DNA from 4 places in the Paenibacillus sp. FSL W8-1187 genome. Region 1 is predicted to be linked to each of the others. Evidence: riboswitches for the same ligand, from Rfam matches in the RefSeq annotation. Region 1 holds a riboswitch; each other region holds the start of a gene.
What was found. A riboswitch is a leader RNA that binds a small molecule or an ion and turns the genes downstream of it on or off. The one in region 1 is predicted to bind cyclic di-AMP.

Region 1 (7,869 bases):
GCGCCGGCGGACATCGCCAGCCCGGTGCTCGACGCCCATCCGTATTTGACGCCGGGCTTCGCCTTCACGAGCCGGGACGAGGAGGGCGCGTCGCGGCTGCACGGCCTTCACACGTTCAACTACTCCGCGATGATCAGTTGCGGCCTATCCGCCTCCGCGCTGTCGGGCATGCGCCATGCGATACCGAAGCTCGTGTCGGAGGTCGCGGGCGGGCTGTTCCTCGACGATCGCGAGCGGATTCTGGATCAGTTCTACCGGTACGACGAGCTGGAGTTCACGGGCTGGATGGATTCGTTAAGCTGATCTTACGCCCGGCGACCCGGTCTGCCAAATAAAAATCGCGTAAAAACGTCTCCTTAGGGCGTGTTTGCAATCCCGCTTCGGGTTATGCAAACACGCCCTAGCTTCTGCTCCGCCAGAAGGCCGGGAATTCGGGATCGACGACGGCGCCGTGACGCACCTTGAAGGCGCGGCTGCGGCTGCTGCCGTCCTTGAGCTTCAGCAGGCCATGCTCGAACTCGGTATCGCGGCTGCGGAAAAAGACGCCGGAGCATCCATTCTTGTCCAAGGTCCTCTGGATGACGTAGCCGCCGTCCCGCGCGGCGACCGCGACGCGGACGCCGCGCTCATGGGTCCGCTCCAGCTCCTCGTCCAGCCGCTGCACGGCGACGACATGCAGATCGGTCTGGCCGATCCGGCGCAGCAGCGCGTCGACGAAGGAGCCGTGGAACCGCTCCTCCCAGCGCGTCGGCACGGGCTGGCCGACGACGATCTGCGTCATGCGCTCGATCATCGCCGTATGCGCGATCACGTCGACGGCCTTGCGGCCTGCGGACGGCACCGCCCGGAATTCCGCGCCTGCTTCGGCCGCGGCCTCGCGCCAGACGCGCTGCCATTCCTCCTGCGCCGAGCCGGGCGCCGCCTCGACGTCCGACACCACGCTCAGGACGACCAAGCGGCTGCCCGCCGCCGCGGCAAGCTCGGCGCCGCGGCGGATGAGGCGCTCTCCGTGCGGGCCGTACGACAGGCAGACGAGGATGTGTTCCGATTTGGGCATGGCAATTGCTCCTTCGCTTTTTTTTGCTGCTCATCCTACGCGACGAGAGGGCGGTCTGTAAAAGGCGGCGCAGGCGGAATTCAGCCGTCCCGCTTCATGTAAGCGCGACCATCGCCTTCGTTTGCCGAGAATGAAATCGGCGATGGAGGCGGGTTTTTGGCATGCGTCGAGATGAATTCGAGAGAATGAGCGAGATTCAGAGAGAGAAATGGAGATCGATCGGCCTTTCTTGCTCGACAAGCGCGATCGCGGCCGGATTTTCGCCGCTGGCCCGGCTTTACTTTCCGAAAAGTCCGGGTGTAAGATTCGTCTCAGCTAGCCAGACCAGCTTTTGACAACGCTGAGTTTCCGAAATGGAAAACGGGGGAACCAAGCGGAGCCTGCGGCCGCCGATGTGAGAGTCGGCCGCCGCGGCTCCAGGGGTGAATCCTGGGGGAGCGGATCCATGGAATCCGTCTCCCTCGGGTAGGGCGACTCTCACCGTCCGAATCCGACAGCTAACCTCGTAAGCGCAGGAGGCGGCGCGCGCCATAGCGCGCCGTGCTCCGATCGGGAGAGAGGATGATGACGCTTGTGATCTGACCAAGACCACAGGGGCCGCTGCCTCTGTGGTTTTTTGCGCGCTTTTTTCCAAAGCGGATCCCGGTCCGCAGCCGTCCGCCGCCCTCGCCACCCGAAGGAGAACCACCATGGATCTCGATCCCGAAACGATACTCGTCTCGCCGGCCACAGCGGCCGGCGAACGCTTCCTGATGCAGCTGAAGCGCATGCGGATTCCTTGCGCCGCAGTCGTCAACAGCCGCCGCGAAAGGCAGCGGCTGGAGCGCCTCGGCTTAGGTCGAATCATGCAAATCGATACGGCCGAAAAGGACCGCAATCCGGCGCCTGAATGCCGATGCGGCAACGTCTACCTGTTCGAGAGCAGCCTCGCTCTCTGCTGCCGCTATGTGCAGATTTTCCGCGGCTGGACCGGCCGCAGCATCTTCGTCGTCACGCAAGGCCGCGGCTCGGGCGGCGTCTACAAGTCGCTCGGAGCGGATTATGTCATTCATACAAACGGGCAGGACGTCTTTTACCTCATTCAGGACGAAGCCCGCCAAGACAAGGAAAAGGAGCCATTCACATGATGGATATCGGCATGCTCGCCTTGCTGATCGGATTGACCGCCGCGATGCTCGGCCTGCTCGCCTGGTGCGGCAAGCAGGCGCAGGAAGGACGCGAGGAACGATGATCGCGCTCCTGTGGGTTGTCGTCGCGGCCGTGTTCCTCTACCTCGTCTACGTCTTACTTCACCCCGACCAATTCTGACCCAAGAAGGAGCCACCTCCCATGATGGCAGGACTATCCATCGCAATCACGCTGCTGCTCGTGCTGCTGCTGGCCAAGCCGGCGGGGCTGTATCTCTATCGGGCCTACAGCCTGGAGCCGACCGGCCTCGACCGCGTCTTCGGCCCGGCGGAGCGGCTGATCTACCGCCTCGGGGGCATCCGCCCCGGAAGCCAGAGCTGGAAAGCCTACGCCGCGGCGCTGATCGTCAGCAACGGCGTCATGCTGCTGCTCGTCTACGCCGTCTTCCGCACGCAAGCCTATCTCCCGCTCAATCCGAGCGGGATCGCGAACATGGAGCCGCGGCTCGCGTTCAACACGACGATCAGCTTCATGACCAATACGAACCTGCAGCATTACAGCGGCGAAAGCGGCTTATCCTATCTGTCCCAAATGATCGCGATCGTGTTCATGATGTTCGTCTCGCCGGCGACGGGGCTGTGCGCGGCGATGGCGTTCATGAGAGGGCTGGCCGGCAAGCCGATGGGCCATTTCTTCGTCGATCTCGTGCGCTCGATCACGCGGGTGTTGCTGCCGATCGCTTTTGTGCTGGCGCTCGTCTTCGTCGCGCTCGGCGTGCCGCAGACGCTGGAGCCGTCTGCCGCTGCGCAGACGCTGGAGGGCGGGGAGCAGACGATCGCGCGCGGTCCGGTCGCCTCGCTGCTCGCCATCAAGGAGCTCGGCAACAACGGTGGCGGCCATATGGGCGTCAACTCCGCGCATCCGTTCGAAAACCCCGACGCGATCAGCAACCTATTGCAGATGCTGCTCATGCTGCTCGTGCCGACGGCGCTGCCGTTCGCGTACGGCAAGCTCGTCGGCAATCCGAAGCAGGGGCGGGTGCTGTTCGTCTCCATGGCGCTGCTGTTCGTCGTCATGCTGGGCGTCTCGCTGACGGCCGAGCAGGAGGCGAACCCCGCGATCGCGGCGCTCGGCTATGATTCCGGCCAAGGAAGCATGGAAGGAAAGGAAACCCGCTTCGGCGTGCCGCAATCCGCGCTCTATTCAGTCGTGACGACCGCCTCCGAAACCGGCGCCGTCAACTCGATGCACGACTCGTTCACGCCGCTCGGCGGCATGGTGCCGCTCATGAACATGATGCTGAACACCGTGTTCGGCGGCTCCGGCGTCGGCCTCATGAACGTGCTGCTGTACGCGCTGATGGCGGTGTTTCTCTCCGGCCTGATGGTCGGCCGGACGCCGGAGTTTCTCGGCAAGAAGCTGGAGGGTCGCGAAATGAAGCTGATCGCGCTGACGCTGCTCGTGCAGCCGGCGCTCATCCTGCTGCCGACGGCCGCCGCTCTTTATGCTTATCCCGATACGATCTCGAACCCGGGCTACCATGGCCTTACCCAGGCGCTCTACGAGTTCACGTCGTCCGCGGCCAACAACGGCTCCGGCTTCGAGGGACTAGGCGACAATACGCCGTTCTGGAACCTCAGCACCGGCATCGTCATGTACCTGGGGCGGTACGTCTCCATCATCACGCTGCTTGCGGTCGCGGGCTCGCTCGCCGCCAAAAAGGCCGTGCCGGAGACGATCGGCACGTTCCGCACCGATTCGGCTACGTTCGGCGCCGTCTTTCTCGGCACCGTGCTCATCGTCGGCGCGCTGACGTACTTCCCGAGCCTCGTGCTGGGGCCGATCGCCGAGCAGCTGACGCTGAAGCCATAGCCGAACGGACAGAAAAGAGGAGAGCTAGCCATGAGCCAAAATAGATCGACGCTTGGCGGACCGATCGTCCGCCAGGCTCTGAAGGAATCGGTCCTGAAGCTGGATCCGCGGGTGATGGTCCGCAACCCGGTCATGTTCGTCGTCGAGATCGGCTTCGCCGTCACGCTGCTGCTCGCCGTCGTCCCGGATGCGTTCGGGGGCGGCACGCCGGCCTGGTTCAACGTCGTCGTCGCCGCGATCCTGCTGGTGACGCTGCTGTTCGCGAACTTCGCGGAGGCGCTGGCGGAAGGCCGCGGCAAGGCGCAGGCCGACTCGCTCAAGCGCTCCAAGCGCGACGTCGTCGCCTTCCGCGAGAGCGGCTCGGCGGGCCTCAAGGAGGTGCCGGCGAGCGAGCTGCGCAAGGGCGATGTCGTGCGCGTCGAGGCCGGCCAGTGGATTCCCGGCGACGGCGAGGTCATCGAGGGACTCGCGTCCGTCGACGAGTCCGCGATCACCGGCGAGTCCGCTCCGGTCATCAAGGAGGCGGGAGGCGACTTCTCCTCCGTCACCGGAGGGACCAAGGTGCTCAGCGACTCGATCCGCGTCCGCATGACGAGCGATCCGGGCGAGTCGTTCCTCGACCGCATGATCGCTCTCGTCGAGGGAGCGAAGCGGCAGAAGACGCCGAACGAGATCGCGCTCAGCACGGTGCTGACGAGCTTGACGCTTATTTTCCTGATGGTCGTGGCGAGCCTGCCGTTCCTCGGGGGCTTCCTCGGGGTGAAGCTGGAGGTGCCGGTGCTGATCGCCCTGCTCGTCTGCCTCATCCCGACGACGATCGGCGGCCTGCTGTCGGCGATCGGCATCGCCGGCATGGACCGCGTGACGCAGTTCAACGTCATCGCGATGTCGGGCAAGGCGGTCGAGGCGGCCGGCGACATCAACACGATCATCCTCGACAAGACGGGCACGATCACGTACGGCAACCGGATGGCGAGCGAGTTCGTCTCCGTCGGCGGCTGGAGCGAGACGGCCGTCGCCGAGTGGGCGCTCGCCGGCTCCGTCAAGGACGAGACGCCGGAAGGCCGCTCGGTCGTCGAGCTGGCCCGCAAGATGGGGCTGTCGGCGGACCCGGCGCTGGCCGAGGGCGGGGAGTGGATCGAGTTCCGCGCCGAGACGCGGATGAGCGGCCTCGATCTCGCAGATGGACGATGCGTGCGCAAGGGCTCGGTCGACGCGGTCAAGACGTGGGCCAGGCAGAAGGGCGGCGACGTTCCGAGCGATCTGGACGCGAAAAGCGACCGTATCGCCTCGGCGGGCGGCACGCCGCTCGCGGTCGCCGTGGACGAGAAGATCGTCGGCCTCATTTACCTGAAGGATACGGTCAAGCCGGGCATGAAGGAGCGCTTCGAGCAGATGCGCCAGATGGGCATCCGCACGATCATGTGCACCGGCGACAATCCGCTGACCGCGCAGACGATCGCCCGGGAAGCCGGCGTCGACGACTTCATCGCCGAGAGCCGTCCGGAGGACAAGATCGCGGTCATCAAGCGCGAGCAGGCTCAGGGCAAGCTCGTCGCCATGACCGGGGACGGCACGAACGACGCGCCGGCGCTGGCGCAGGCGGATGTCGGCATCGCCATGAACAGCGGCACGACGGCGGCCAAGGAGGCGGCGAACATGGTCGACCTCGACTCCGATCCGTCCAAGATCATCGAGGTCGTAGCGATCGGCAAGCAGCTGCTCATGACGCGCGGCGCGCTGACCACGTTCAGCATCGCGAACGACGTCGCCAAGTATTTCGCGATCATCCCGGCGATGTTCATGGCGGCGATCCCGCAGATGGACGTCCTCAACATCATGCGGCTCGATTCGCCGATGTCGGCGATCCTGTCCGCGCTCATCTTCAACGCGATCGTCATCCCGCTGCTCATCCCGCTCGCGATGAAGGGCGTCGCCTACAAGCCGCAGGGTTCCGCCGCGCTGCTGAGGCGCAATCTGCTCGTCTACGGCCTCGGCGGCGTCATCGTGCCGTTCGCGGGCATCAAGCTGATCGACCTTGCCGTCATGTGGATGGTGTAGGCGGATGCGGGCGAACGACGGAACAATCGAACCTCGAAAGGATGAACCGACCATGCAGCTATTCGCCAGCAGTCTCCGCATCAGCCTCGTCCTCATGCTGCTTTGCGGCGTCGTCTACAATCTGGCGGCGACCGGCATCGCCCAGACGCTGATGCCCCATCGGGCCAGCGGCAGTCTGATCGAGGAGGACGGCCGCATCGTCGGCTCGGAGCTCATCGGCCAGACGTTCACGGAGCCGCGCTGGTTCCACGGGCGGCTGTCGAGCATCGGCTACGCCGCGGACGGCTCGGGCACGCCGAACTACGCTCCGTCGAATCCGGACCTGCTGGAGCGGGCGCGGCAGTCGGCGCTCGACTGGCAGGCCGCCAATCCGGACGTGCCGCTGAGCGAGGTGCCGCTTGACCTCGTCACGAACTCCGGCTCGGGCCTCGATCCGGACATCAGCCCGCAAGGCGCGCGCGTGCAAATTCCGCGCGTCAGCGCGGCGACCGGCATCCCGCAGGCCGAGCTCGAGCAGCTGGTGGAGCGGCATACGGCGCCTCGCCGGCTCGGGCTGTTCGGCGAGCCGACGGTGAACGTGCTGGAGCTCAATCTGGCGCTGCGCGAAGCGGCGTCCAAGTAAGGCGCGAATCCCCGCTTCTCCGTTCTGGAGAGCGGGGCTTTGCCCGTTCATGGAGGGAAGCGCTCATGGAGCCGTTCAAACGAAAGTCGCCGGAAGAAATTCTGGCCTCCATCCTCAAGCTGAAGCGCGGGAGGCTGAACATCCTGGTCGGAGCGGTCGCGGGCTCCGGCAAGACGTACCATATGCTGCGCGAAGGAGAAGAGCTGCTCCGCCAGGGCGTCGACGCCGTCGTGTCGCCGCCGGTGGAGGAGAGCGGCGAGGCGGCTTCCGCTCCGGCCGCGCAGCCGCCGCTGGAGACGGTTGCGGGCGTCGCCTGGAGCCGCGGCGAAGCCGTCGATCTCGATGTCGAGCTGCTGCTGGAGCGCAATCCCGAGGTCGTCCTCGTGGACGATCTGGCTCATCGCAATCGGCCGGACGCGCCTCGGGAATCCCGGCTGGAGGATATCGAGCTGCTGCTGGCCCGCGGCATCAGCGTCGTCACGACCGTCAACATTTACGAGCTCGAAGGAGCGGCCGCGCTTGCGCGCAGCTGGATCGGGCTGCGCATCGACCATCTCGTGCCGGCTCGGGCGCTGGAGCTGGCCGACGAGATGAGGCTGATCGACGTCACGCCGGATACGCTGCTGGAACGCGCGGCCGAAGGGGCGAATCCATCGCTGCCGCCGCGCTGGCTGGAGCGCGGGACGCTCGGGCGGCTGCGCGAGCTTGCGCTGCGCACGATGGCGGAGGGCGTGAACGGCACGCTCGAAAAGCATCGCGAGGAGCTCGGGCTCGCCGGTCCGTCCGGCATCGCCGAGCGCGTGCTCGTCGCCGTCCAGTACCACTGGAACGGATCGATCCTCGTGCGGCGCGGCCAGCAGGTCGCCAAGCGGCTCGGCGGCGAGATGGACGTCGTCGCCTTCGTCCCGTCAGGACGGGCGTTGCGCGTGGAGGAGGAGGCGTTCCGCCGCTCCATCCGCCTGCTCGCCCGCAAGGTCGGCGCTTCGTTCGAGGAGCGTACGTTCCGCTCGCGCCGCCGCCTGCCGCGGCAGCTGCTCCATTTCGCGCTGCAGCGCAAGGCGACCCGGATCGTGCTCGGCCACTCGCGCCAGACGCCGTGGCAGGAATGGCGCCGAGGCTCGATCGCGAA
Region 2 (7,869 bases), 2.3 Mb from region 1:
AAGCTTCTTCACCTTGGGGTCCCCCTGGCTAAATCCGAATATTGTAAAGACAATATACCATCTTTATACGGATTTAATCAAGATTGGACTCCGGGAGATGTGAGCATTCTTACCACGTACACTTCCTTGCAGAAGCCGCGCAGCCCGTTGTAGATGCGCGCCAGCTTGGCCTCCTTGGAGACGAGGCCGAATACGGTCGGCCCGCTGCCCGACATGAGCACGCCGTCCGCGCCGAGCCGCAGCATGCTTTCCTTGAGCATCCGCACCTCCGGGTACAGGCGCAGCGTCACGTCCTCCAGCACGTTGCCGAGCTCCTCGCAGACGCCGGTGAACGATCCTCCGCGGATCGCGTCCAGCATGCGCGGCACCGACGGATGGCGGTCGATCGCGCTCACCCGGAAGCGGCCGTATACGTCCGCTGTCGAGACGTTGATCGGCGGCTTGGCCAGCACGACCCAGCAGGACGGCGGATTCTCGATCGGCTCCAGCTTCTCTCCCCGGCCCGTCGCCAGCGCCGTCCCGCCCGTCACGCAAAAGGGCACGTCCGAGCCGAGCTCCGACCCGAGGACCGCGAGCTCCTCGTCCGGAATGCCGAGCCGCCACAGCCGGTTCAGGCCGCGCAGCGCCGCCGCCGCATCGCTGCTCCCGCCGGCCAGGCCGGCCGCGACGGGAATCTTCTTGTCCAGATGGATGTAGACGCCCTTCTTGACGTCATAGCGCTCCTTGATCAGCCTGGCCGCCTGGAAGGCGAGGTTCTTTTCGTCCAGCGGTATGTACCCGGCTTGGCTGGAAATGATGATGGCATCCCGCTGCAGCTCTTCCATCTCGAGCCGGTCGGAAAGGTCCACCATCGTCATGATCATCTCCACCTCGTGGAAGCCGTCCTCGCGCTTGCGCAGGACGTCCAGCAGCAGATTGATCTTGGCCGGCGCCTTCTCGTAGATTTTCATGTCGTCCGATCCACCCGTTCGTTAGATAAACTGCATCTATTATAGCATCCGACCGGGAGAAAAGCGAAAAGGCGGCCCGCCGCTGGACGCGTCCGGATCCGCCTCGTTCCTGCTATCGCTGCTGGCGCGAAGCGGCCTGCTCCGCCATTTGGATGGCCCGCTTCACCATGTTGCCGGCATCCTTCGCCTTGATGCCGCCCCAGCCTTCCTGCTGGACCGTATCGTAGAAGCCCAGATCCTTGGCCAGCTCCACCTTCAGCTGCTCCGACATCGTGCTGCGCCTTCTGCGGCTCATGCTGCATGCCTCCTTTTCGCTCTCAGGTGCGGACGGCAAGCTCTTGCCGCTATCGCCCTCCGTAGTATGAGGGAACGCCCAGCCGAGTATGCGGAGGAAAAACAGCCAAAAAAAACGCGCTGGCAGCGGCCGCGCGCGAAGGTTTCCCCGTGAAACCTGATCTATTCGTCAATGCAGCGGGTTGATCCGCACCTGACCTTCGTCATTGCAGACGGTAACCTCGACCGAGTCCGTCAAAATATCCGCATAGCTGTAGGATACCCGCTTGAATGCGTGCTGATCCTGGTCAAGCTTCACGATGAAAACAGATGGGTAGGTTTCTTCCAAAACACCAGAACGTTCAACCGTCTTGCGCCGGCCTCCATTGGCCCGCAACATGATCTTGGCTCCAATATGAGCTTCCATGCTGCGCTTGATTTCCGACAAAGCATTTCTAGCCATTGGCACTACCACCTCTTTCCTTGTCCATTATAGCCCAAGAAGGATGGCAATGTCAAATAAACGAAAATTATATCATCGTACCAACTTTAGTGTCAATGAATATTTTTCGACTTTCTCAAGGCGCAAGAGCGGGCTTTCACCCTCCCATATAATAAGGATTCGGCTTGACCTGCTTGACCTCGATCGGCTTCGGCAAGCCGACCCGATAGCGTCCCATCGTCTCGATGCCGCCGACGCCATCGATGCCCGAAATCGTGCCGTGGATGACATCCGGCAGGTTCACGCATTCGCGGATCGACGTGTAGCTCGCCTTGATCGCGATGTAGACCGGATCGAGCGCATGGATCAGGATGCGGCCGGGCGAGCTGGCGAAGTTCGCTCCGGACTGCAGCAGCGCCTCGTAATAGGACTGGCAGGCGCCGGCCACGACGACGAGGTTGTCGCGGTTCTTGTCATATTCGCGGGCGACGTGCACCGCGTTGACGAAGTTCTGCGAGTTCTTGTAGCTGCCGATGCTGTACAGCTCGCTGCGGCCCGGCGTCTTGAGCAGCCCGTCATGGCCCGTGATGACGACGATGTCCGGCTTGACCTGCGGGAGCAGACGATAGAGCAGGTCCGCCATCTGGTTCTCCGCCACGTGCAGCCCTTGAGCAGGCACGTTCATCTGGTTGTACAACTGCATGCTCTTGCGCATGTAGTTCGCATCTCCATCGAGATGCAGCACCTTGCCCGGCAGGTCGAAATACGCATGCTTCTCTTCCGGTCGGTAGTCGAGCTCGCTGGCGAAGGCATGGTCGATGAGTTCCGCGCTCATGCGCCGGTTCGAAGCCTTCACCTTGCTTCTCAGCGATTTCGTGACGCCCAGCTCCTCCGGGTTCGCTACCTTCTCCAGGTCGGCGAGCGGCGCGTCCGCGAGCAGACGGTAATCCGATCCTTTAAGTATGGCCGTATCCCCATAAACCGCCTCCACCCGGAAAAGCACGTCTCCTCCATAGGATCGCCGAACGACAAAATCCCCAGTTTCCACTGTGCCATCACCTCTAGCCTCAGCCTATGGGCAATGAGGGCGAATGGTGACAGCCGGATCGGAAACCGGGGGGTTCAAATCATCAGGTCAGGCTTGCTTCAGGCCTTCCCGCTCGAGGGCCGCCGCGAGCGCGGCATACTCCGGCAGCGAGAGCGTCTCGCCGCGGCGCACCGGGTCGATGCCCGTCTCCTGCAGGACGCGGGTCAGCTCCTCGCGCCGGTTTTTGCCGAGCCAGGACGACAGGTTGTTGTGGATCGTCTTGCGCCGCTGCGCGAAGCACGCCTGCACCGTGCGGAAGAAGAAGTCCTCGTCGGCCACCTCGACCGCAGGCTTGTCCCGCATCGCCAGCTTGATGACCGCCGAGTCGACGTTCGGCTGCGGGATGAACACCGTATGCGGCACGATGCAGACCAGCTCCGGCACCGCGTAGTACTGCACCGCCACGCTGAGGCTGCCGTAGGCTTTGGTGCCCGGCTTCGCCGCCATCCGCTCGGCGACCTCCTTCTGGATCATGACGACGATGTTCTCCAGCGGCAGCCGCTGCTCGAGCAGCTTCATCAGAATCGGCGTCGTCACGTAATAGGGCAGGTTGGCGACGACGCTGACCGCGCTCGTCTCCGCGAACTTGTCGCGGAACAGCTGCTGCAGGTCGAGCTCCAGCACGTCGGCATGCACGACCGAGACATGCTCCTCCGCTCCGAGCACCTCCTGCAGGATCGGGATGAGGCGCTGGTCGATCTCGACCGCGGCGACCGCTTTCGCCTGGCGGGCGAGCTGCTCGGTCAGGGCGCCGATGCCGGGACCGATCTCGAGCGCGCCTTTCGTCTTGTCGAGCCCTGCGGCCGACACGATCTTGTTCAGGATGTTCGGGTCGATCAGGAAGTTCTGGCCCAGGCTCTTCTTGAAGGAGAATCCGTGCCGCTCGATGATTTCCTTCGTCCTTCTCGGTGTCGCTACATCGGTCATGATCCGATTTCCTCCTTCATCTGCTCCAGCGCCTCGCGGAACTCCTTCCGGCTGATCCGGAAGCTTGCGCAGCGCTTCATGAACTGCTTGCCGTTGCAATAGCCGATGCCGAGCCGATTGCCCATGAGCAGCCGGCGCCGCGCGGCATCCGGATGGACGAGCAGCCCCGCCTCCATCAGATCGGCATGGGTGATTTCCGGCTCGCCGGCCGCGCCTTCCGTACGCACGGATGCGAGCGCGCGCCGCACCGCCTCCGGCGAAGCGTTCTCGACGCCGATGTCTCCGCGGTAAAGGGCGTCCTCCTGAGGCAGGAACGCATGCTTGCAGCCGGGAATGCGCTGAGAGACGATCTTGCGGATGCGTTCCCCGGCGTGGTCGGGGTCGGTGAAGATGATGACGCCGCGCCGCTCCATCGCCAGCTCGATCCGGCGGAGCACCTCCTCGCCGACAGCCGAGCCGTTCGTCTCGATCGTATCGGCCTCGACGGCCCGCTTGACCGCCGTCGTGTCGTCCTTGCCCTCGACCACGATGATTTCCTTGATCACTGGCTTGTCTCCTTTGGTTCCGCTTGCTTGCGACAGGGTAAAAGATCACAACTAGCTTTGACCCTTTCGCCGTCCCTTACTCCCCGCTATTTCCTTATAAACGCCCAAAACGGGCCGCTGAAAAACAGCGGGCCCGCTCGCAAAAGATCAGCTCAGCTTCGGCTTGGTCGGTCCAAGGACATAGACCGTATAGCCTCGCTTCTTGCCGAATTTTTTCACGTAGGATTCACTTTCGTAGAACACGTCGATTTTCTTGCCGTTGATCGCTCCGCCCGTATCTTCGGCGCGGCGGAAGCCGATGCCTTCTATATACACCCACCATCCCAGCGGGATGACGTCCGGGTCGACTGCAATGGTGCGCCCTTCGGACACTTTCGCTCCGGAGGCGGTGACGCCGTAACCGGGGTCGCCTTTGGATTTGCCCGTGGAGGCGAATCCGGCGGTATACGCGGTCAGGGTAACGTTGGTGAGAACTTTCTTGGCTTTGAGATCGAGACCGGATTTGGTCTGAGCTAGGGCTGGAGATGAGGATGCCGCGGTCAGGACCGCTGGCTTCGGTTTGGGCTTTTCCTTGGTTCCCACCGCCACGACCTTGCTGACGGCTTGTTTCTCCATGGATTTGGCGAGCAGAGTCTTCGTGACCAGTTTGCCGTCCTGGTACACCTTTTCGAAGGTTTTGACGAGTTGGCCGTTCTGGCCGGCCTTCACCATCTTGAGCTGCCCCTTTTCCAGGGTAGCGTCCTGCTTGCGGACGACGGTGAACGGGATGTCGTGCTTGGTCGTAATCTGATGCTTGTCGATTCTCATGACGCGGATCGTCATGTTGGCTTTCAGCTTGCTTTCGGAGCTCGGGAATACTTTATCCTGCTCCCGTACGGCAATATTGGATTCTCCGATCGCCGCTTCCACGGTCTTTTTGGTGGTCTTCACCTGCAGGGCCTTGCCGTCGGCAAGAATCGTCACCGGCACCGCCTGGTCGATCACGATGCGGTCGCCCTCCTGAAGCGCGGCGCCGAGCGGAATCGACAGCTCGTCATGCGGTCCGACCGCGATCGCCTGCTCCTCCAGCAGCTGCTGGAGCGAGGAATGGCTCGTGCTTACGATTTTCTCCTGCCCGTTCAGCACCAGAGAGACGCTTTTTTCCGACGTCCCTTTCAGCAACACCAAAAACATGAAAGTCATTGCGAGTGAGATCGTTATGCTAAGGATAATCAAACGCAGGTTGTCATGCTTCCATCGCCATTGGAAAGACTTGCTGGATGATCGTTGTACATGGGTTTCCTTTAAAGGGATAGCGCCCACTTCTTCGGTCCTCCTTACATAGCCCCGCCGCCTCGTGTTACGCATGATAATTCAAGACGCGACTATTAGGTTTTGTACGTGCCGAGCAGCACGCCGCTGGCAGCCTCGCCTCACCTCCACCGTTAACCCTATGTCGACGTATAATTCATTATTCAAACAAAAAGAAGCCGTCGACAGAGGATCTGTTTCGTGGCTTCCCGGGTGGTCACGATCAGGTGGAAGTGGAGCACGAGGTTGATCTCTCTTATATGCGCTTACGAGGTTAGCTGACGGGTTCGGGCAAGAGAGCTGCCCTATCGGCTCAAGGACCCTGCTCGTGGTCCCGGCGAATTCACCCCTGGAAAAGTACAGCTTGTCTGGCGGTCAAGCGTCATCCCTTCGGTATGTACGGCTTGCGTCCCCTTCTGCTGCGATGGTTCCCCCGCTCCCCCCGTTCGGGGAGATTAAGCGAATGATGAAAATCCTGCATCACTCAAAGCTCTGTGTTGAATCATACCGTTTCCTTCAAGCGATTGTAAAGACACGATAAAATCCTCTGAGATTCAAAATCGAGGGTTTTCGGGCGATGACGGACGTTTTATTCAAGGAAAGGTCAATCTTTCTCCTCCACAAGTCTTTTTTCATCCGATATCACGCCATTTTAAGAAATTTGGAAACATTTTCTTGCATTTGCCGATGTGATGGAAACGATTTCTTCTACAGATTTACCTTTTATTTCCGCAGCCGTTTCGGCCACGAGCGTGACGAAAGAGGTTTCGTTCCGCTTGCCGCGATGGGGGTGCGGAGCGAGGTAAGGAGAGTCCGTTTCGAGCAGCAATCGGTCCATCGGCACTTGCGCGAGCACCTCTTTGGGAACCCTTGCATTTTTGAACGTGACCGGTCCGCCGAAGGAGATGTAGAAGTTCATGTCGAGGCACTGCTTCGCCGTTTCCCAGCTGCCGGAGAAGCAGTGCATGATGCCTCCGACCTCCTCCGCTTTCTCCTCGCGGAGGATGCGGACGACATCCTCATGGGCGTCGCGGTTATGGATGACGATCGGCTTGCGGCATCGCTTGGCGATCGCGATCTGGTCGCGGAACGCCTGCTGCTGGACCTCCTTCGGCGAGGTGTCCCAGTAATAATCGAGCCCGATTTCTCCGAGCGCGGCGACCTTCGGATTGCTCATCAGCGACTCGATCCAGGCCAGATCGCCCTCGCGCAGATCGGCCGTGTCGGTCGGATGCCAGCCGACGATGGCGTAGACGAAGGGATAAGATTCGGCAAGCTCCAGCGTCGTCGGGATCGTTTCCCGGTTGAAGCCGACATTGAACAGCAGCTCCACGCCGGCTTCCCGCGCGCGCTGAATCGCTTCGGCGCGGTCGTTGTCGAATTTCGGTGAGTCCATATGGGTGTGCGTGTCGATGATTCCTTTCATGGTTCGACTCCTTTCATGCTTCGCCGCTCTGCTCCAAGCCCAGACGGGCCGCCGTACGCGGCTTCAGCTTATGCCGGATCCGTCCGGCGGCTTCTTCATCATAATACAGGCGGTAATGGCCTCGGTGCATGCCCGTGATCGAGGGAACGACATCGGAGCGCAGCGAGATTTCCGTTACGGCTCCGCTCGGCTCGAGCAGCAGGATGGGTGGCTTGCCCCTTCCTCCATCGGTCAGGCCCTCGGTCGCGGATCGATACACATGATAAGGAAGATCGTACGGGAAATCAATTTCAAGCTCATAGCCCGGATCCATTCCCGCCGCCGCCATTTCCTCGAAGCACAGCTGCGCTTCTGATTCATGCTCTTTCTCGAAGGTTATATACTTGTACAATTTGCGATGAAGGAACCGCGAGCACAGCTGCGACAGCAGCTTGTCCTCCTCTTCCGTCCATGCCACGAACGCCGTCTGCACGAGCGCCTCGTCGAGCTTCAGGTAGGAAGGAACATCGAGCTGGCCTTGGAACAGCTTGACGATCGGATCCGGAATCCACCCGAACGGATAGCCCGAGCGGCACAGCTCCTGGGCGCGAAGCAAGATTTTCCGGAGGATGATCTCCGAGCTGCGGGTCACCGGATGGAAGTACACCTGCCAGTACATCTGATACCGGCTCATGAGATAATCCTCCACCGCGTGCATCCCGCTCCCCTTGACGACGATCCGCCCCTGATGGGGCCTCAGCACGCGCAGGATCCGGTCCAGATCGAACGTGCCGTAGTTGGCTCCGGTAAAATAGGCGTCCCGGAGCAGGTAATCCATCCGGTCCGCGTCCATCTGGCTCGAGACGAGATTGACGACGATCGGCTTCTCGTAGTTCTTGCGGATGACCGAGGCCACCTTGCTCGGAAAATCGGCCTCCACCGTGCGCAGG
Region 3 (7,869 bases), 2.1 Mb from region 1:
GGCAACTCCGAGTTCTACAGCGACTTCGGCCTCTACTCGGTCAAGATCGACGTGCCGGCCGGCTACAAGGTGGCGGCGACCGGCGTGCAGACGAAGCCCGCCGAGGCGTCCAAGGACGGCCAGACGTTCACGTTCTACGCCGAGGACGTGCATGACTTCGCCTGGTCGGCCTCGCCGGACTTCCTCTACAGCGAGGAGGCGTTCTCCGCGCCGGGCGTGCCCGGCGTGCGCATCAAGCTTTACCTCGACCCGCTCCACAAGAAGCTGGCCGAGCGCTACATGCATGCGGCCAAGTCGGCTCTCGCCAAGTACTCGCAGTGGTACGGCGCCTATCCCTACAGCACGCTGTCGATCGTCGTCCCTCCCACGGCCGCGAACGGTGCCGGGGGCATGGAGTATCCGACGCTCGTGACCGCCTTCGGCGCCGATACGGACAATCCCGGCTACAGCCTCGAGCGCACCGTCGTGCATGAGATCGGGCATCAGTACTGGTACGGCATGGTCGCGTCCAATGAATTCGAGGAAGCCTGGCTCGACGAGGGCTTCACCTCCTACTCGGAGGACAAGATCATGGAAAGCGAGTACGGCGTCGAGCCGCGCACCGCGCTGGAGGCGAGCTACGTCACCGATCCCGCTCCGCTCAAGCTGCTGTCCTGGTCGTACGGCTCCCATGGCCGCTACGCCGACAACGTCTACAGCCGGGCGAAGCTCGTGCTGACCGGCATCGAGCAGCGGACGGGACCGACGATGATGAACAAGATCCTGCGGACGTATTTCAACCAGTACAAATTCAAGCATCCGACGACGGCCGACTTCAAGCGGGTCGTGGAGCAGGTGACCAAGGACAGCTGGGACGACTACTTCAGCCAGTTCGTCTATGGCGGCCAGACGGCCGACTACGCGGTCGACTCGATCCGCGTCTCCCCGCTGGAAAGCGGCGGCGGCAAGCCCGGCTACGAGTCGCAGGTCGTCATCCGCCGCCTCGACGGCGTATACGGCCCGGTGAACATCCGCTTCCGCTTCGCCGACGGACGGACGATCGAGCGCATGTGGGACGGCGTGGAGGCCGACACGAGCTTCAAGCTGACCTCCTCCTCCCCGCTGCTGTGGGCGGCGGTCGATCCGGATCGGCTCAACGTGCTGGACAACCGGCAGATCAACAACTTCCTGCGCGCCGAGGCGCCGGCGGACCAGCGGGTGCGGATCAGCCTCGGCATCGTCAAGGCGCTGGAATGGCTCGCAGGAGCGTTCGCCTGGTGAGGGCGGCGGAAGAAAGGAGCGTGATCCCGTGTCCACCTATCTCAAGCAAGGCTGGGGGCTGACTGTCAAGCATCTGCCGATCGCCGCCTTCCTGTTCCTGTACCGGCTGCTGTGGGGCTTCTTCCTGTACCGGCTCGTCGACTCCGTCGTGCGCCCGCTCGTGCAGCGCTATCCCGGGGCGGACGGAGCCGCCACCGGCGCAGACGCGATCTTCTGGGCGGAGTCGCAGTTCCGGCTGCTCAAGACGGATCTGGCCCATCCGTATCTGTGGCTGCTGGGCGGACTGCTGCTCGCCCGCCTGCTGCTCGGTCCGCTGCTGAGCGCCGGACTCGCCTACTCCGTGCGGCATGCCGCGGAATCCGGAGCCGAAGGAGGCACGCGCTTCCTCGAGGGCATCCGCGTCTGCTGGAAGCCGTTCATCCTGCTCGCTGCCGCCGAGCTGACGCTCGCGCTCGCTCCGGCCGTCTGGCTTGCGCGGGAGGGCTTCCAACGCTTCCAGCACTACAGCTCGCTGCCGCAGCTGGCCGCGGACGCGCTGCCCTGGGCCGGAGCGTGGCTGCTCTGGATCGGACTGCTCCATGTGCTGATCCTCAGCCTGCAGTTCGGCGCGGCAAGCGGCCTGGGCGCAGGGGCGAGCTTCCGCCAGGCGCTGCGCCGCCTGCTGCCGCTGGCAGGCGTCAGCCTCGTCCTGCTGCTGCTGTCGGGCCTGCTGCAAGCCGGCGTCAGCGCTGGGGCGATGGCCTGGGCCGGCCTTGCCGCCATCGTCATCCAGCAAGGGTATCATTTCGTCCGCACGCTGATCGACGTCTGGATCCTCTCCGCGCAGTACAGCTGCTGGTCCGACAAGCCAGATGCCGGAGGACGTCAGGTTAGTTGACAAATCCGAATGTCCATCCTATAATTGTGTAAATTCTCTGACAATTTTGTCTTGTTTTTCGGACCCGAATGCGGTGTATATAACATCCAGGCCGGCCGCGCAGCGCCGCCCCGGCACCGCCCCGCGAACACCAAACCTTCATCTGCCGATGATCGTACGATCATCATCCGCAGCTTTAATGGAGCATAGAAGCCATCGAATGCAGGACATGCTAGAGGAGAGTTTCATTTTAGAGAGAGAGGAAAGATTGACCATGACCGAAAAAATCTACGCCTACTACGAGCAGCTGCATCAAGCGACCGGCGATCTGCTGGACCGCGCCGGCGCCTACCGGAACGCGCAGGAGCTGGAAGCCCTGCAGAGCGAGCACGCCCGCCTGCGCCCGGAAGGGCTCGACCTCAGCGAGGCCGCGCTGACCCGCCTGATGGGCATGCGCACGAAGCTGCTCACGTTGATGGAAAACTCGCTGTACACGGCCTGATCCCCCGATTCGGATCGCTCCGGCGCGAACGACGCGCCGACCGCAAAAGCGCCCCTCGCGAGGGGCGCTTTTTTTCGATGCGGCAGAGCCGAAGCGGCCCGCCGGCAGAGGCGTCGATTCGACTCCAGCCCCCGAAGCAAGCGCTGTCATTTGTCTCTTTCAACATGAGAATTATGAGAAAATGTCGGGAAAGGGAGGAAAATAGCTTAAAGAAAAGAATACCACTTCCAGAAGCAGTTCAAACATGCCGAGTTCCATGACTATGGAAACGGGGGAACCATCTCAGGGTGAATTGATTTCGCCCTCCTCGCCGCAAGGCAGGAAGGCCGAGAAATCATAGGGAACCTTCAACCGAACCCCACAGCTAACCTCGTAGGCTCTGGAAGGAGCACTTCAGCTTTGAAGAAGAAAGCCGCAGCAATCGCACTCGGACTTGCCCTGCTGTTCTCGGCAGGCGCGCAAAGCGCATCGGCAGGATCCAAAATGGACGGCGTCATCAGCGACGTCATCGGCACGCCGTACAAGTCGGCGGGCACCACCTCGAAAGGCTTCGACTGCTCGGGCTTCACGTCCTACGTGTTCAAGCAGTTCAAGATCACGCTCCCCCACTCGTCCGCGGCTCAATCGGCCATGGGCAAGAAGGTCGCCAAAGACGACCTGAAGGCGGGAGATCTCGTGTTCTTCAATACGAGCGGCAAGGGCGTCTCCCATGTGGGCGTCTACGTCGGCGACGGCAAGTTCGCTCACGCTTCCTCAAGCCGAGGCGTGACGATCAGCGAGCTGAGCGAGTCCTACTACGCCAAGCGCTATATGTCCGCCCGCCGCGTCATGGACGAAAAGACGTTCGAGAAGTACGCGGACGACGCTGCCGACCAGCCGGACGGCGGTCCGGACGTCGATTAAAAGCCTTTCGAAGTCGGACGAGCAGACCGCAGCAAGCCTCCCCTCGGAGCGCCTGCTGCGGTTTGTTTGCATTCCGGCAGGGTAGTACGGAAAGAGCATGATCGGCCGCGGCCGATCCAAGGAGGCAAGGACATGTATCTGTTCATCCACCGCAAGGATCTCCGAGCGGGCGATCTGCGCGCGTTCGACTACGCCGCCAGCCTTGGCATGCCGGGCATCCATGCGCTGATCCTCGACCCGGCGCAGCTCGGGGACGGCCGCGCCGAGTCCCATCCCGGACGGCATTTCCTGCGGGCGGCCGGTCTGCTGCTGCGGGATTATGCGGCGCAAGGAGCCGAGCTGCAGCTGCTGCACGGCAATCCCGCCCTCGTGCTGGACGAGCTGCTCGAGCGGGAGCCGATCCGCGAGGTCGTCGTCACCGCCGACCATACGCCTTATGCGCGGCGGCGGGACGAGCGGCTCGCCGCCGTCTGCCGCAGCCGGGGCGTGCGCTGGACGGCGCTGGAGGACGTGCCGCTCGCCGATCTGGACGCATTCCAGGAGCAGACGGGAAGAAAAGAGCCGTACCGCGTGTTCACGCCGTTCTACCGGGCGTGGAACGGTTATGTCCGCTCGCGGCTCGCGCCGCCTCCGGCCGTCGCTGCCGGCGGCCTGCCGATCGCCCGGCTCTCCGGCGGCGGCAGCTGGAGCGTGCCGGGCGAGCTGGCCGGCCTGCTCGCGGCCCCCGTGCCGGAGGACGAGCGGCCCGAGCGGCAGCTGGAGCGGTTCCTCGGCGGCAGCCTGCAGGCGTACGAGGAGCTGCGCGACCGCTACGCGCTGGATGCCGGGAGCGGCCTCTCGCGCTGGCTGAACGTCGGCGCGCTGTCGGCCCGGCGCGCCTACGGCCTCGCCCTGGATGCCGCCCGGACCGAGGACGGGCGCGAGCCGCTTGCCTTCGGCGGAGCGGCCGACTGGCGGGCGGACGCCGCGGGCCAGCTCGAGCTGGCGCTGCCGGGCAGCGGCGAAGGCCCGGGCTCCGCGCCGCGCGATCCGTCGGCCGCGGCGGCGCGCTCCGGCGCGGAGAGCTGGATCCGCCAGCTCGCCTGGCGGGAGTTCTACCTGTACCAGGCGCGGTTCGACGCGGACTTTTTCCGCTATGAGGAGCAGGTCGACCTGTCCGGCCTGACGGAGCGGCATGCGGAGGCATGGCGGCAAGGCCGCACCGGCATCCCGCTCATCGACGCGGCGATGACGCAGCTGCGGACGACCGGCGAGCTGCCGAACCGGCTGCGCATGATCGCGGCGATGTTCCTGTGCAAAAACCTGCTGGCGCCGTTCACGGCGGGAGAGCGATGGTTCCGCGAGCAGCTGCTCGACTACGACGCTACGCTGAACCGCGGCGGCTGGCTGTGGAGCAGCTCGCTCGGCTTCGACGCCGCTCCGTACTTCCGCATCATGAATCCGGTCGTCCAGTCCAAGCGCTGGGATCCGGACGGCGCCTACATCCGGCGCTGGCTGCCCGAGCGGGCCGGATGGTCCGCCGCCGCCGTGCACGAGCCTTCGCCGCAGGCGGTCGTCGACCTCAAGGCGTCGCGCGCCCGCGCCATCGAGACGTACAAGCGGCTGCTCGCGAAGCCTTCCCGCCCGCTCGATCGTCTTCATTAGAACACATAGACAAGGCGCAACCAAGACTACGCCAGCGAAGGAGACGCACATGGGAATGCCTCGACCGACACCAGCCCCCGCCCGGGCAGACGCCCGCGCCGCCGTCCGGCGCAAGCCGCGACGCAAGCGGAGCCCGCTGGGCGGGCTGCTCATCGTCGCCGGACTGGCCGCCGGGACGCTCGCCCTGCTCAAGCTGGAGCTGCCGCGGGCGTTCGACAAGATCGTGCCGCAAGGCCTGTACCGCGACGTGCCGCCCGTCGCCGGCCTGCATCCCGAGGTTCGGGCGGCGAGCGAGCGGCTCACCGCCCAGGCGAAGGCCGCCGGCATCGCCGTCGTGTTCACTGACGGCTTCCGCAGCGAGGCCGAGCAGGACGAGATCTACGCCCAGGGACGGGATCGCGAGGGCCGCATCGTCACCCATGCCAAGGGCGGCGAGTCGTTCCACAACTACGGGCTCGCGATCGACTTCGCCCTGAAGGACCGCTCCGGCGACATCATCTGGGACATGGAGTACGACGGCAACAAGAACGGCCGGGCCGACTGGCTCGAGGTCGCCGACATGGCCAAGCGGCTCGGCTTCAGCTGGGGCGGCGACTGGGAAGGCTTCAAGGACAACCCTCATCTGCAGATGGATTTCGGCTACTCGATCCGCGAGCTGCAGCTCGGCAACCGTCCGGACGGCTCGCTGCTCGCGGACGGCACGGCGAGCGGCCCGCCAGAGAAGGCGGAATAATTTACAAATAAACTATTTGCCGATAAACAACCCCGCATAAAGCCCTCTTAAGATAACGGATGAGCACTCGTTCATACCTAATTCTCTTGGGAGGGTTTTTTGAGATGAGAAAATCAAGCAAGACGAGCCGCATCCTGCTCGGGGCGATGCTGGCCGCCGCGACGGCCGTCGGCGGAGCCGGACTCGCCGAGCTCGGCCCGCAGCCCGCCGCGGCCGCGGAAGCTGCGGAGACGGCGAATGCCGCCCCGTCCATCTACATCGCCCCGATCCACCAGGCCAAGTTCCTCGCTGGCGCGAAGTTCGATTTTCGCGTCGAGCTGAACGACTGGACGGGCGACGCCTCGACCGTCCGCATCACGATCAACGGCAAGAGCCCCGAAGCCGTCTTCGGCAAAAAGCTCGAGCTGACCTCCACCGCCAAGAGCCGCGAATTCACCGTCCGCGACGTCTCCTTCCCCAAGGCCGGCCCTGTCTCCGTCTCCGTCCAGGCCGGCAGCCTGAAGCGCACCGTGCAGTATGAAGTCGTGAATACGGAGCAGGCCGGCCGCAAGGCGAAAAACGTCATCCTGTTCGTCGGCGACGGCATGGCCCAGCCGAGCATCACGATCGCCCGCGTCATGTCCAAGGGACTGACCGAGGGCAAGTACAACGGCCTGCTTGAGCTGGACAAGCTGGAGCAGCGCGCCGTCGTGACGACGTCGGGCATGGACTCCCTCGTCACCGACTCCGCCAACAGCGCGAGCGCCTACAACACCGGCCATAAATCGGCGGTGAACGCGCTCGGCATCTACCCCGACAATACGGAGAACTCGCTCGACGATCCGAAGGTCGAGACGCTGGCCGAGATGCTCAAGCGCTCGCGCGGCATGTCCGTCGGCATCGTGACGACGTCCGAGATCGAGGACGCCACGCCGGCCGCGGTCGTCTCCCATACGCGCCGCCGCGCCGACAAGGCCGAGATCGCCGACATGATGCTGCAGCTGCAGCCGGAGGTCGTGATGGGCGGAGGCTCGGCGTACTTCCTGCCGAAGTCCGTGCCGGGCTCCAAGCGCAAGGACGAGAAGGACCTGATCGGCGGCTTTGAAAAGGCGGGCTATACGTTCGTCGAGAGCGCGGCCGGCCTGAAAAGCTCCGGCACGCCGGACAAGCTGCTCGGCCTGTTCCATACCGGCGACATGAATGTGTACTACGACCGCTCCACGGGCAACGCGGCGGCGCTCAAGTCGTTCACCGACCAGCCGACGCTCTGGGACATGACGAAAAAGGCGATCGACGTGCTGAAGAAGAACGACAACGGCTTCTTCCTCGTCGTCGAGGGCGCGAGCATCGACAAGCAGCTGCACACGATGGACTGGGAGCGCTCCGCCTACGACACGATCGAGATGGACAAGGCGATCGGCCTCGCCCGCGCTTATGCCGACGCCAGCGGCGACACGCTCGTCGTGGCGACGGCCGACCATGCCCACTCCACGAGCATCGCCGGCACGTACTGGGAAGGCGACGGCAAGACCGGCCGCGAGGCGGTGCGCACGTACGAGCAGTCGAAGTTCCCGACGTACGTCGATGCCGACAAGGACGGCTTCCCGGACTCGCCGGACGTGGACCGCAAGCTGGCCGTCGTCTTCGGCGCGACGCCGGACTACTATGAGGACTACAAGTTCAGCGCCGTGCCGCAGGCTCCGGCCGTGCTGTCGGGCGACGCCTACATCGCCAATCCCGGCACGCTCGCCGATCCGAAGGCCGAGGACAAGGACAAGTATCTGCACACCGGCACGCTGCCGAAGTCCGAGGGCACCGAGGTGCATTCGGCCGACGACGTTCCGCTGATGGCGCATGGTCCCGGAGCGGAGTACTTCAAGGGCACGCTCGACAATACCGACGTATTCTTCGGCATGGCCCAGGCGCTCGGGCTGCGCCTCGACGGCAGCAAGCTCGACGCCAAGCAGAACTGGATCGAGCTGGACGGGTTCC
Region 4 (7,869 bases), 1.3 Mb from region 1:
TCGGCGGACTGTCCGCCGACAGGCGGGGAAAGGGGCCGGTCCTGCTTTTGACGTAGTCCCACAAGCCCTGCGCATGCGTCGGCCGGAGGAGAACGAAATAGAACTCCCACGGCTCCTTTCCTCCCGGATAGCGGTAGCGGTGACGCCCGGGAATTTCCGTCATGAACGCTTCTCCCGCCGCCAGCCGGCGTTCGCCGCCGCTCTCGTAGATTCCTTCGCCGCTCGTCGTATATTGGAAAAGCAGGAGCGGGCCGTCGGTCCTCTTCTCCCCGTCCCAGTCGTAGTCCGTCGAGTCGATCGCCTCACGGCCGACCGCGAACAGGCTGCAAAGCGGCAGCTCCGCGCTCTCCTGGAAGCGGAACCCGTAGATGCCGTAGCCCTCGTTTCTCGCCATATGCGCCCGTCCCTTCCTCCATGCTGAATGAATCCATCGTAAAGCGGACGGGCGGCGCTGTCCACCTGCGGTAGGCGCTTGGGAGAAAAACGAGCGGCGGCAAGCCGCCGGAGACGATGCGTCCGCGCGTCAAGCGAGCCGCGGCAGGCGAAAAGGCGAAAATGCCGCAGGTCCGTTTGGACCAGCGGCATTTCTCCGCGCCTGCCGTCATGCCGGGCGAGGCGGTCAGGAATTCAGCGCCGTGTGGATCGCTCCCAGCAGCTCGCCGTCCAAGTTCTGCCCGTACTCCCAGAACATGATGCCCGCGAGGCTGTTCGCTTTCAGGTACTTGACCTTTTCGGCTAGCGACTGCGTGTCGTCGTAGCTGAGGAAGCCGCCGCCGCTGTTCGTCAGATACGGAGCCTTGGCCGCATCGTCCCATTGGCGCGTCCAGCCGTTTTTGTTGATGAAGCCGGCCTTGAGCTCGTCGTACGTATAGTCGGCCGTGCCGTGGGAGTAGAACGCGCCGCCGATGACCAGCTTGGACGCGGGCAGCCCCTTGCTCTTGAGCAGCTTGACGGCGGTGTCGACGCTGTAGCTGGCGCGCGAGGAGTTGTAAAGCGCCGTATGATGCGTGCCCGAGCCGGCCTGCATGTCGTAGGTCATCACGTTCAGGAAGTCGAACGACGGCTGCACGGCGGCGATGTCGATGTTGCCGAGGCCGTAGTCCGAAGCGCCTACGGCGGCGGTCAGCTGGTACTTGTTGCTGCCTCGGCCGTCCGCTGCGCTGCCTGCGTCAAGCACCGAACGGAGCTTTTGGATGAACAGCGTATAGTTCTGCTTGTCGCCGGCGGCCGGGTATTCCCAGTCGATGTCGACGCCGTCCAGCTTGTTGGCGCGGATGTAGGAAAGGGCGCTGTTCGCGAACGCCGTCCGGCTGGCGTCGGTCGAGGCCGCGCCGGCGAAGCCTTGCGAGCGGCCCCAGCCGCCGACGGAGACGAGCACCTTCAGGCTCGGATTTTTGCTGCGCAGCGTCGTCAGCTGGGCGAGCTTGGAGGCGTCGCCGCCGCTCACGCCGTTGTTGGCCACGTCGGCGAAGGCGTAGAACACATGCGTCAGCTTTTCGGCCGGCACGGTGCTCACGTTCGGGAAATGCCAGTCGGCGACGTAGGCGCCGGTAATCTTGCCGCCCGGAGCGCCGGGCGTCGGAGTCGGCGTCGCGCTAGGCGAAGGCGTCTTGGTCGGAGTCGGCGTCGGAGTCGGAGCGGACGAGCAGGCGCCGAGCGATTTCCATGCGCCCCATGGGCCGGACAGGTCGGGGCGCTCGTTCGTCGTCCACCACTTCGCTTCGTACAGCGTGCTGCTGTACACGGCTTTCTGGCCCGCGGTGTAGATCGCCGAGGCCGACCAGGCGGAGACGCCGGTGCAGGCATCGGCGGCATGGGCGGTGCGGACGGCGAGCGAGCCCGGCACGATCGAGCCGATCAGGAACACGGCGAGCAGCAGCGCGCGCAAAGCCTGGAAGCGGGGGGTGGAAGTGCGGGATTTTGCGGACATGAAAGTCCTCCTTTTCAAAAGTAGGATAAAAAAGCGGAATTCGGCAGGCGGCCTCCTTTCACTCGAAGAGTTCCACTATTATCCTATTAAATTCATAACGCTTAAAGGATAGTTTCTCAGAATGGCAGGGGGAAATATCCATTTCTTCCTCTGGGCAGGAGGACAGGGGCGAAAATCGCGTCCATTCGATGATATGAGCAGAAGGGCCTAGGCTGATTTATGAGAAAAGTAAGGGATTTGATGAGGGACTTCTAATATTTCCCGGGCAGGGATTCGACAAAAAACTACGAATATTAACCTTTAATAAAAATGATGAATCATCATGCCGAATTTTCGAGAAGAAAAACGGGGGAACCATACCGGGTGAATGAATCTTGCAAGAGAGGATTCTAGGGAACCTTCAACCGAACCCACAGCTAACTTCGTAGGCATCCGAAGGGAGAAGCAACTTGTGAAGAAAGTCATCCTGTCCATGCTTGGCCTGGTTCTGCTTCTGACGTTCAGCAGCAGCGCGTTCGCGAATACGCCGGATCTCGACAGCGCGATCAAAAAAGTCATCGGCACGCCTTACAAATACGGCGGCACGACGACAGCCGGCTTCGACTGCTCCGGCTTCGTCCGCCATATTTTCAACCAGTTCGACGTCAAGCTGCCCCGCACGTCCAAGTCGCAGGCTCAGGTCGGCTCCAAAGTGGACAAGGACGATCTTCGTCCCGGCGATCTCGTCTTCTTCAATACGAGCGGCCGCGGCATCTCGCATGCCGGCATCTACGTCGGCGACGGCAAGTTCGCCCACGCCTCCAGCAAGGGCGTGCGCTACACGAAGCTGAGCGATTCCTACTACGCCAAGCGGTACGTCACCGCCCGCCGCGTCGTCACCGGCGAGGACTACAGCAAGATGATCGGCGAGGACGACGGCGAGGACGTCGCCGGCGAAGAATAAGCATGGTCGTTGAAGTCCCGGCAGCTTGGGCTGCCGGGACTTTTTGCATCCGGACCCGCAGGGGAGCCGTTGGCGATACAGGAGGAGGAGGAGTCCATCATGAAGCTGCAAGGCCTTAATCATCTGCTGTTCAGCGTCTCGTCGCTGGAGCGGTCGATCGCGTTCTATCGGGAGGCGTTCGGCGCGAAGCTGCTCGTGCGCGGACGGTCGACCGCTTATTTCGATCTGGACGGTCTGTGGCTCGCCTTGAACGAAGAAAAGGATCTCCCGCGCGAGGAGATCCGTCTGTCTTATACGCATATCGCCTTTTCCATTAAAGAGGAGGAGTTCGACGAGGCGGTGTCCCGGCTGCGGCGCATCGGCGCGGACATCTTGCCGGGACGGGAGCGGGACGAGCGTGACCGGCGCTCGGTCTACTTCGCAGACCCCGACGGCCACAAGTTCGAATTCCATACCGGCACGCTGGCGGACCGGATGGCCTATTATCGCCAGACCAAGCCGCATATGGAGTTTTTTGACTAGAGGCTCCGCATGGCTCATAGGCCCGCGCAGTCGTTTCGTTAGCGCTTAGAAGCCTCGCTCGCGGACAGAAAGGAACAAGGGGCTGTCCCGGCATCCGTGAAACGGACGTCGGGACAGCCCCTTGTCGCATGGCCGCCTCTGGCGCCGCAGCCTCTCGCTCCTCGGGTTCGCGAACGGCAGAGCCGCGGCTTCTCGCCGCTCGGATTCGCGAACGGCAGCGCCGCTCCAGGCTCCAGGCCTACCGCGCAGCTGCTTTCATCGCTCTCGCTTGCGGCTCGACGAGCGCACGATCAGCTCCGCCGGCAGGATGAGCGTGCGCGGGCCGCTGCCGTCGCCGTTTTCGATCCGGTCGACGAGGCGCTCCAGGCCGAGCGCGCCGAACTGATAGGCCGGCTGCGCGGCCACCGTCAGGAACGGACTCAAAATGCTGGCGAAGCCGAGATCGTCGAAGCAGACGACCGACAGATCGTCCGGCACAGCCAGGCCGCGCTCGCGCAGCGACTGGATGACGCCGAGCGCGAGGAAGTTGTTGGCGGCAAAAATGGCCGTCGGCGGGGAGCTCAACGCCAGCAGTGGGTCGAGATCGCTCGGATTGAAGCCGTCCGAATAGTCGAGATGGCGGACGAGCGTCTCGTCATACGGGAGGTCGTTCAGCTTGAGCGCGTCCCGATAGCCCGCATGGCGCTCGCGCGCGGTGGAGACGTCCTCCGATCCGTTCACCAGCGCGATGCGCTCGTGGCCGAGTCCGATCAGATGCTCGACGAGCCGGCGCGCCCCGTCGCGGCTTTCGCCGAGGATGCGGTCCGCCTGGATGCCGGGCACGTCCCGGTCGAGCAGCACATAGGGAATGCGGTGCTGCTCCAGCAGCCGCAGATGCGGGGCGGAGCCGTCGCCGGCCGGAGCGAACAGCACGCCGTCCACGCGCGTGGAGAGGATCATGTCCACATAGTCCTTTTCCTTGCCGTAATCCTCGTCGCTGTTGCCGAACAGCAGCCGATAGCCGAGCCGCTTGGCCGCATCCTCCGCCCCCCGCGCCAGCGTCGTATAAAACGGGTTGGCGATGTCGGCGATGAGCAGGGAGAGGATGTTCGTCTTCTGCAGGACGAGGCTGCGGGCGTTGGAGTTCGGCACGTACTGCAGCTCCTCCATCACCTGCCGGACCCGCTTTCTCGTCGCTTCGCTGATCCGGCCGGTATCGTTGATGACCCGCGACACTGTCATGGCGGAGACGCCGGCCACGCGGGCGATGTCGTAGATGGTGACCATGAAGCTCCCCCGTTCCCTTTTTACAAGCTGCAATCATTGTAGCCAATGCGGTCTATTGACAGCAAGCATGAGGTCGCTTACATTTGAGTTACCGATAACCCAAATCGAGGAGCGCGGCCAGCCGATCCAAGTCGTCTGCCGGCGCAAAGAGGAGGAGAAGGCATGGAGCATGCGTTGGAAGCGGGAGCGGACGCGATCGTCATGGATGTCCGCGACCATGTCGCGACCGCGCTGCGGGATGTGGCGGCAGGAGAGACGATCCGCTACAAGACAGGCGGGCGGGAAGGAAGCGTCGTCGTCGCGGAGCCGGTCGCGTTCGGCCACAAAATCGCGATCGCGGCCGTAGCGGCAGGCGACGAGGTGCGCAAGTACGGCGAAGTGATCGGCCGCGCCGTGACGGCGATCGAGGCGGGGCGCCACGTCCATGTGCACAACATCGAGGGTATCCGCGGACGCGGCGACCAGGCTGCGGCTTCAGGAACGGGAGGAGCGAACGAATGAGCGCAGACGAAAAGGCGGCCGCAAAGGCCGTAGCGATGATGGCTGGAAGCCAGGCGGCGGCTGGATCGCAAGGAGCAAAGGCAAGCGCCGACGCGGCGCAGCTTTCAGACGCCGGCGCTTCGCCAGCGTCGCCAACCTCGCCAGCAGGGGCAGCGTCGCCCATGATCATGGGCTACCGAAGGGAGAACGGCGACATCGGCATCCGCAATCATCTGCTCATCATTCCGACCGTCATCTGCTCGAACCAGGTGTGCAGCCGCATCGCGCAGCTCGTGCCGGGCGCGGTCGCCGTGCCGCATCCGCATGGCTGCAGCCAGATCGGGGCGGACAAGGACCGCACGTTCAGCGTGCTGGCGGGGACGGGGGCGAACCCGAACGTCGGCGCGGTGCTGATCGTCAGCCTCGGGTGCGAGGTGGTCGATCCGCAGCAGCTGGCCGACGCCATTCGAGTTACCGGTAAACCGGTCGAATGGTTCGACATCCAGAGCGTCGGCGGCTCGGTGAAGGCGATCGAGCATGGCGCGAAGCTGGCGCGGCAGCTGCAGGCGGGCCTGATGCGCCTGCGGCAGGAGCCGGTGCCGCTGTCCAAGCTGAAGGTCGGCGTCAAATGCGGCGGCTCGGACGCGACCTCGGGACTCGCCTCCAATCCGGCGCTAGGCGCCGCGGCCGACAGGCTCATCCGCGAGGGCGGCACGGTCGTCATCGGCGAGACGACGGAAATCATCGGCGCGGAGCATGTGCTTGCCGAGCGCTGCCCGGACGCCGCGGTGCGCGAGCGGCTGTACGCGATCGTCGGCCGCTTTGAGCGCGAGGTGGAGCGGATGGGCGCCGACATGCGCGGCGGCAATCCGAGCCCCGGCAACATCGCCGGCGGGCTGTCGACGATCGAGGAGAAGTCGCTCGGCTGCATCAGCAAATGCGGCACGTCCCCGATTCTCGGCGTCACCGAATACGCCGAGCCGCTGCCGGAGGGCGGACTTTATTTCATGGATTCTCCCGGCAACGACATCGAATGCGTCTCCGGCATGGCGGCGGCCGGCGCGCATATCGTCTGCTTCACGACCGGCCGCGGCACGCCGACGGGCTCGGCTGTCGTTCCCGTCATCAAGATCACCGGCAACGGCCGCACGTTCTCGCTCATGGAGGACAACATGGACGTCGACGTCAGTCCGATGCTGGACGGCTCGCTCGACGTGGAAGCGGCCGGCGAGAGGATCTGGCAGGAGATCGTCGAGGTCGCGGACGGCAAGCTGACCAAGGCCGAGATTCTCGGCCATCAGGAATTTTCCATCAACCGCATCGGCCCGAGCCTGTGAAGGAGGTCCTATGAACGTCATCGATCTGGAGCTCGACTACAAGCCCAAGCTGCCGCAGGACGCCCGCATCGGCATCGCGATCATCGGCGCGGGCGAAATCGTCGGCGCCTGCCATCTTCCCGCTTACCGCAAAGGCGGCCTGAACGTCGTCGGCATCTACGATCTGAACGCAGAGCGCGCCGCGGCGCTAGCCGCGCAGTTCGGCCTGCCGCGCGTCTATCGCACGCTGGAGGAGCTGCTTGACGATCCGGCCGTCCGCGTCGTCGACATCGCCGTGCCGGCCAAGGCGCAGCCGGCCATCGCGCGCCAGGCCGCGGCCGCCGGCAAGCATATGCTTTGCCAGAAGCCGCTCGCCGAAAGCTACCGCGAGGCGGCCGCCATCGAGCGCGCTTGCCGCAAGCACGGCGTCCGCGGCGCGGTCAACCAGCAGATGCGCTGGTCGCCGGGCATCCGCGCCAGCCATGCGATCCTGAGCCGCGGCTGGCTCGGAGAGCTGACGCAGGCGACGATCTCGGTCGACGTCCGCCAGGATTTTGCCGCGTGGAGCTGGCTGCGGGAGATGCCGACGCTGGAGGTCATGTACCACAGCATCCATTACCTCGACAGCATCCGCTTCCTGTTCGGCACGCCGGACTCGATCTACGCCGACGGAGCCCGCTTCCCCGGCCAGCGCACGGTCGGCGAGACGCGCACGATGCTGTCGCTGCGCTATCCCGGCGAGCGGCGCGCGCTCGTCCACGACAACCACAACCATATCGCCGGCGAAGAGGACTGGCACGCGACGTACCGGTTCGAGGGCACGGAGGGCATCGTCCAGGGGACGAACGGCTCGCTGTACGACTATCCGGTCGGACGGGAGGACACGCTCAGGTTCCACTCGCGGCTGCTCCATCCCGATTATTGGTTCGTTCCGACGCTGCACGGCAAATGGTTCCCCGACGCCTTCCTCGGCACGATGGGCGAGCTGCTGCGGGCCGTGGAGGAGGATCGCGAGCCGGAAACCTCCGTCCGCGACAACCTGGAGACGATGCAGCTCGTCTTCGCAGCTTACCGATCGATGAGCGAGGACCGGCCGGTCGCGCTGCGCGAAATTGCAAACGAAGAGGAGGAAGCGGCATGCTGAAAGGAATTTCTCCGCTGCTCTCGCCTGAGCTGCTCCATGCGCTGCGGGCGATGGGGCATGGCGACGAGCTTGTGCTGGCCGACGTAAACTTCCCGGCCGCATCGACGGCGGCGCGGCTCGTCCGGGCGGACGGCCATGGCATCCCGGAGCTGCTGGACGCGATCTTGACCTTGCTGCCGGTGGACACCTACGTGCCGCAGCCGGCCGTCGTCATGGCGGTCGTGCCCGGCGATCCGCCTGCCCCAGCCGTCTGGCAGCAGTACCGGGA

Region 2: linked by a shared signal. The riboswitch ahead of NYE40_RS00140 (3D domain-containing protein) and the one ahead of NYE40_RS09940 (hypothetical protein) in region 1 are both predicted to bind cyclic di-AMP.
Region 3: linked by a shared signal. The riboswitch ahead of NYE40_RS01135 (C40 family peptidase) and the one ahead of NYE40_RS09940 (hypothetical protein) in region 1 are both predicted to bind cyclic di-AMP.
Region 4: linked by a shared signal. The riboswitch ahead of NYE40_RS15975 (C40 family peptidase) and the one ahead of NYE40_RS09940 (hypothetical protein) in region 1 are both predicted to bind cyclic di-AMP.

Annotation. Positions count from the first base shown of each region.
Region 1 is NZ_CP150181.1:2,330,013-2,337,881, forward strand. It holds gene NYE40_RS09930 (NAD(P)/FAD-dependent oxidoreductase) at 1-303, shown strand, start outside; gene NYE40_RS09935 (universal stress protein) at 401-1,057, opposite strand; cyclic di-AMP (ydaO/yuaA leader) riboswitch at 1,386-1,584, shown strand; gene NYE40_RS09940 (hypothetical protein) at 1,747-2,184, shown strand; gene kdpA (potassium-transporting ATPase subunit KdpA) at 2,390-4,057, shown strand; gene kdpB (potassium-transporting ATPase subunit KdpB) at 4,088-6,118, shown strand; gene kdpC (potassium-transporting ATPase subunit KdpC) at 6,171-6,740, shown strand; gene NYE40_RS09960 (histidine kinase) at 6,806-7,869, shown strand, end outside.
Region 2 is NZ_CP150181.1:25,985-33,853, reverse strand. It holds gene purR (pur operon repressor) at 1-12, opposite strand, end outside; gene ispE (4-(cytidine 5'-diphospho)-2-C-methyl-D-erythritol kinase) at 78-950, opposite strand; gene NYE40_RS00165 (small, acid-soluble spore protein, alpha/beta type) at 1,063-1,245, opposite strand; gene NYE40_RS00160 (Veg family protein) at 1,414-1,686, opposite strand; gene yabG (sporulation peptidase YabG) at 1,823-2,713, opposite strand; gene rsmA (16S rRNA (adenine(1518)-N(6)/adenine(1519)-N(6))-dimethyltransferase RsmA) at 2,801-3,679, opposite strand; gene rnmV (ribonuclease M5) at 3,676-4,224, opposite strand; gene NYE40_RS00140 (3D domain-containing protein) at 4,372-5,526, opposite strand; cyclic di-AMP (ydaO/yuaA leader) riboswitch at 5,763-5,986, opposite strand; gene NYE40_RS00135 (TatD family hydrolase) at 6,167-6,940, opposite strand; gene NYE40_RS00130 (HD domain-containing protein) at 6,954-7,869, opposite strand, start outside.
Region 3 is NZ_CP150181.1:236,564-244,432, reverse strand. It holds gene NYE40_RS01150 (M1 family metallopeptidase) at 1-1,260, shown strand, start outside; gene NYE40_RS01145 (hypothetical protein) at 1,289-2,137, shown strand; gene NYE40_RS01140 (hypothetical protein) at 2,391-2,618, shown strand; cyclic di-AMP (ydaO/yuaA leader) riboswitch at 2,854-3,012, shown strand; gene NYE40_RS01135 (C40 family peptidase) at 3,018-3,521, shown strand; gene NYE40_RS01130 (deoxyribodipyrimidine photo-lyase) at 3,654-5,165, shown strand; gene NYE40_RS01125 (M15 family metallopeptidase) at 5,215-5,898, shown strand; gene NYE40_RS01120 (alkaline phosphatase) at 6,003-7,869, shown strand, end outside.
Region 4 is NZ_CP150181.1:3,673,254-3,681,122, reverse strand. It holds gene NYE40_RS15985 (AraC family transcriptional regulator) at 1-394, opposite strand, end outside; gene NYE40_RS15980 (glycosyl hydrolase family 18 protein) at 620-1,930, opposite strand; cyclic di-AMP (ydaO/yuaA leader) riboswitch at 2,244-2,377, shown strand; gene NYE40_RS15975 (C40 family peptidase) at 2,382-2,873, shown strand; gene fosB (metallothiol transferase FosB) at 2,973-3,395, shown strand; gene NYE40_RS15965 (LacI family DNA-binding transcriptional regulator) at 3,651-4,661, opposite strand; gene NYE40_RS15960 (UxaA family hydrolase) at 4,824-5,162, shown strand; gene NYE40_RS15955 (UxaA family hydrolase) at 5,324-6,478, shown strand; gene NYE40_RS15950 (Gfo/Idh/MocA family oxidoreductase) at 6,489-7,601, shown strand; gene fucU (L-fucose mutarotase) at 7,595-7,869, shown strand, end outside.